One region of the Bacillus sp. Marseille-Q1617 genome, then DNA from elsewhere that is predicted to be linked to it. Evidence: riboswitches for the same ligand, from Rfam matches in the RefSeq annotation. Region 1 holds a riboswitch; the other holds the start of a gene.

Region 1 (2,405 bases):
TATATAGAATTCGGCTTGTGGAGAACATGCCGCTGTTGCAGGCAGAAGCCGCTGATGTCAGCACCACAAAATTGATGATGCCGGCCGCCAGGGGAATCCCGATTAAGCTGAATGTTTTCACAAACGGACTTTCCGCGGCATTGAGGCCCGTCCATGGGTTGATGCATAAGAGCACAATCAGCGCGCCGACGTAGAAAAATAGAATCCGTAAAGGAATCTTATTGATGGCCGATGGAATATTCTTTTTCGGATCAGAGGTTTCCGCTGCCGATACGGCCACTAATTCCACACCGACATAGGCAAAGATGACCATCTGGAATGACAGCAGGAATCCTGACACTCCATTTGGAAATAGTCCTCCATGTTCCCACAGATTGGTCATCGTAACAGCACCTGCATCCGTTTTGAATCCAATCACCAGCAGCACAACGCCGACACCAATCAACGCAAGAATCGTGATGACCTTGATCAGAGCGAACCAAAACTCCATTTCCCCGAATAGCTTTACAGTCAGCAGGTTGAACCCTAATAAAATGATCACACAGATGAGTGCCGGTATCCACTGCGGGATATCGAACCAATAATTCACGTACACACCAACAGCGATCACATCAGCCATGGCCGTCATGATCCAGCAGAACCAATAGGTCCATCCCGTTACAAATGCAGCAGAAACTCCAAGATACTCTTCCGCAATATCCGGCAGCGATTGATAACCCGCTTTTGACAACAGCAGTTCCCCCAGCGCCCTCATCACAAAAAACAGGGCAATTCCAACGATTAAATAAGCAAAGATGATCGAGGGACCCGCAAGCTGTATCGCTTTCCCGGAACCTAAAAATAACCCCGTCCCGATCGTTCCGCCAATCGCAATCAGCTGAACATGGCGATTGGATAAATCCCTCTTCAATTCTCGTTGTTCCAATCTTAACTCCTCCTTACAAACATTCAGAAAGCAATATTTAGAGCATAAAAAAAGAGACTGGATGCGCTCCAATCTCATGGTCATAAGAATAACAAATACGATTCTGCGTGCCAGCAGTAATCAATGCCGGCACGCCAAAATAAATATCCGATACTCTTCTGTCCTTTTGCCTGAGATTATGAACCCTTCGGCGCCGCGAAAACACTCGCGGTCTCTCCAGAAGCTGCTCCTGCTATAGTATGATCCATAGCAATCATAGCTTTCTACGTAATTAAATTGTTTGGTTACTCGTTTTGCTTCGAATAGTTGATTATTTTAGTAGGAGTTGGGTTGTTTGTCAATAGGAAAGACATCTATCTCTTGTAAATGAATTTTAACAACCAATTTTTTTATTTATGGTACGGTTCACCCCGATTAATGCGAAACGCCCGATAAATCTGCTCCACTAAAATCAACCGCATCAACTGATGAGGAAACGTCATTTTAGAAAAAGATAATGTATCATTAGCCCGCTTCATTACCTCATCACTTAACCCGAGTGATCCGCCGATGACGAAGGCGACTTTGCTTTTTCCGTAGGTGGCCAGCTTATCGAGATTATCCGCCAGCTCCTCGGATGATTTCATTTTGCCTTGAATGGCGAGTGCGATGACATGGTGATCTGGTGAAATCTTGGAGAGGATGCGTTCGCCTTCTTTATTCTTGACTTGTTCCATTTCTAAATCGCTCAACACTTCCGGTGCTTTTTCATCCGCCAATTCAATGATATCCAGCTTGGCATAGGCGCCGAGCCGCTTTACATATTCGCTGATTCCTTGCTTCAAATACTTTTCTTTCAGCTTTCCAACCGTTACAATCGTGATATTCACACTTCATCCTCACTTTACAAACAATTTACAAACACATTATCCACAGAACTTATCCACATATCCACACCATCCATCCACATACTGTATGGGAATATTAGTTCGCCACAATATATATTGCGTTATTCCCACAATATTCACATGTTGTGGATAACTGTTCTTCTTTGGACAATTCTTTTAAGTCCGGCGCTACTTCATGCTCGTCTACAATGATGTCCATAGCAAGCTCCACGTGGTCTAAACAGCAGTATATCACAGCTGATTCCTCCTTGTTTTTAATAAAATATCATGTCTATTATTTATCCACAGGTTATCATATCACGTATAGAAAAAGCAGGAAAGGTGCAATTCCCCTCCTGCTTTTCACTTATCCACAACGATGGATTATAAACGTGATTCATCCGTCAATTTCATCGTCAGTTCTTTCTTTTCTCCATTGCGGTAGTACGTGACCTTCATTTGGTCATTGACGTCCTTATTGTTGTACAGATGTTTTCGAAGGTCAATCAGGTTCTCTACCTTCTCACCATCAAGCTCCACGATGACATCCATTTCTTGCAGACCCGCTTGCGCTGCAGGAGAATTCGGAACTACCTGTCTGATCATGACACCAT
Region 2 (2,405 bases), on a different contig from region 1:
CGATAAATGGTATTTCCTTATTCACTTTAACAGCGAATCCGATTCCGGCCTCGATAGGAGAAATATGTTTAGAGAGCTCCTGGCCGTATAAAGCAAGGTTGGCTTCAAAGCGAAGTGTATCCCTGGCGCCAAGTCCACATGGAAGCACCCCGTCATTTCCGCCTTCAATAAGGATATCTTTCCATATGTCCACTGCATCCTTTGCATCACAATAAATTTCAAACCCGTCTTCTCCTGTATATCCTGTGCGGGACACAAGGGCATGACGGCCGTTTATATTCACCTCGGTCTGAAATTTAAAGAAACCGATGTCACGTAAAGAATGTTCGTCTGTCAATCTTTGTAAAACACTTTCAGCAAGCGGACCCTGCAAAGCCAGCTGAGCCATATGCTCGGAGATATTATTGATCTCCACCCCGTCCGTCTCATGCTGTTTCAGCCATTCGTAATCTTTATCGATGTTCGCTGCATTGACCACCAATAAATAGTCATTATCTTTTATTTTATAAACCAGGAGATCGTCCACTGTGCCCCCGTCGTCATAGCACATTGCAGTATATTGAGCACCGCCGTCTTTGATCTTGGACACATCATTGGTCATCATTTTTTGTAAGTATTCGAGAGCCCCTTCACCCTTGACTTCGATTTCTCCCATATGGGATACATCAAAAAGCCCTGCCCGTGTTCTGACAGCTTCATGTTCTTCTTTAATACTTGAAAATTGAACCGGTAGAGCCCATCCTCCGAAGTCGATCGTTTTCCCCCCATACTCTTTATACACTTCATATAGAGGTGTTTGCTTTAAATCTGCCATTAGACTTCCCCCTTATTTTCATCAAGACTTTCTCCTGCCCGCTTCCTGTCTCCAAATATCTGCGCCTCATTTGCTAAGTTCATAGCACTCAGTTTCCGCGCATGAAAAAAGGACAGAAAAACCCCTTTTTCCAAAAGAAGTTTCTCTGTCCTTTCACCTGAAAGTTTACCGGTAAAACGGCTTTCCCCTTTGGTGGTTTCCATATGGAAACACTCTCCAGAGCTGCGTCCGCCAAGAGTCTTTTTGCCTGAGAGATTCACACTTAAGATGTTTGCTCCTTCGGCGCTGTAAGTTACAGTCTCTCCCCTTGCCATCATTCGCCAATATTCCTTGCAACATTTGGTCATACTAGAAGTATATACAGTAGAAATGTTATTGATGTGAATGTTCGGATTATTGTAGTTTTCAAAACATTAGGTAATCTACTCTCATCCTACCATTAAACATGAGTTCCCGGCAATCATTTTTCTATTAAATAAGGAGATGTTTTTCATATGAATGTTGATGTTCTATTTAATGAGGAGTGGGGCGAAGGTCTGGACACTTTAATAAGTAATGATGGTCCTTGGGGGAATTGGGAGCTGTACAAGCTCGCAGTGGAATGCGAGCAGCATCTCGCAATCCCGAACTTTGAAGGGCTTCAGGCACCAAAACATTTGGCAAATGTGACTCCTCTCCCCCATCAGCTAGAAGCTGCACGGCAGGTAGTGGAAACAATGAATGGAAAAGCCATCCTTGCTGATGAGGTGGGCCTCGGGAAGACCATAGAAGCCGGTTTGATATTGAAAGAATATATGATACGCGGGCTTGTGAAAAAAGTGTTGATACTGGTACCCGCTTCACTCGTCTCACAGTGGTCTTATGAACTGAACAGCAAATTCTTCATCCCTGCCGTCGCGCAGCGCAAGAGCTATGTCTGGGATCAATGTGATATCGTCGTTTCTTCCATGGACACTGCCAAGCGGAGCCCTCACCGGGAAAAAGTATATGAACAGGATTATGATCTCGTCATCATTGATGAAGCTCACAAACTAAAAAATCATAAAACCAAAAACTATGAATTTGTCCAAAATCTGAAGAAAAAGTTTTGTTTATTGCTTACAGCCACTCCCATCCAAAATAAGGTCGAAGAAATTTTTCATCTTGTCTCACTTTTAAAGCCAGGTCATCTTGGTAACGAATCCGGTTTTACCGACCGTTATAAAAAAGGTGACCGGACGGTTCATGATGATGAAAGCTTAAACCACCTCATCAATAAAGTCATGATCCGGAACAGAAGGAGCGATACAGGGATAGAGTGGACAAAGCGTCATGTAAAAACGATACTCATTGACTTCAATGAACAGGAACGGGATCTATACAACAGCATCAATATGTTAAAAGGCAGCTACGATGAGTGGGTCACATCCAGTTCATTTTCTCTTCTCACCCTGCAGCGGGAAGCGTGCAGCAGCAGGGAGTCAGTTTTTTATACACTTAAAAACATGCTTGAGAAAAAGGAAAATCCTTCTGCAGCATTTGAGAATACGATTGGGACGCTCATGAAAAAAGTAGAAAATGTGACGACCAACTCCAAGGCGCAGAAAGCTTT

The links. Region 1 has a riboswitch for glycine ahead of HWX64_RS12305 (amino acid permease). Riboswitches for the same ligand answer to the same signal wherever they lie in the genome.
Region 2: linked by a shared signal. The riboswitch ahead of HWX64_RS18865 (hypothetical protein) and the one ahead of HWX64_RS12305 (amino acid permease) in region 1 are both predicted to bind glycine.

What each region holds. Positions count from the first base shown of each region.
Region 1 is NZ_CAHJXM010000002.1:154,226-156,630, reverse strand. It holds gene HWX64_RS12305 (amino acid permease) at 1-925, opposite strand, end outside; glycine riboswitch at 1,074-1,155, opposite strand; gene rlmH (23S rRNA (pseudouridine(1915)-N(3))-methyltransferase RlmH) at 1,315-1,794, opposite strand; gene HWX64_RS12295 (CxxH/CxxC protein) at 1,889-2,047, opposite strand; gene HWX64_RS12290 (S1C family serine protease) at 2,176-2,405, opposite strand, start outside.
Region 2 is NZ_CAHJXM010000003.1:318,779-321,183, reverse strand. It holds gene gcvT (glycine cleavage system aminomethyltransferase GcvT) at 1-814, opposite strand, end outside; gene HWX64_RS18865 (hypothetical protein) at 814-1,017, opposite strand; glycine riboswitch at 1,040-1,131, opposite strand; gene HWX64_RS18860 (DEAD/DEAH box helicase) at 1,309-2,405, shown strand, end outside.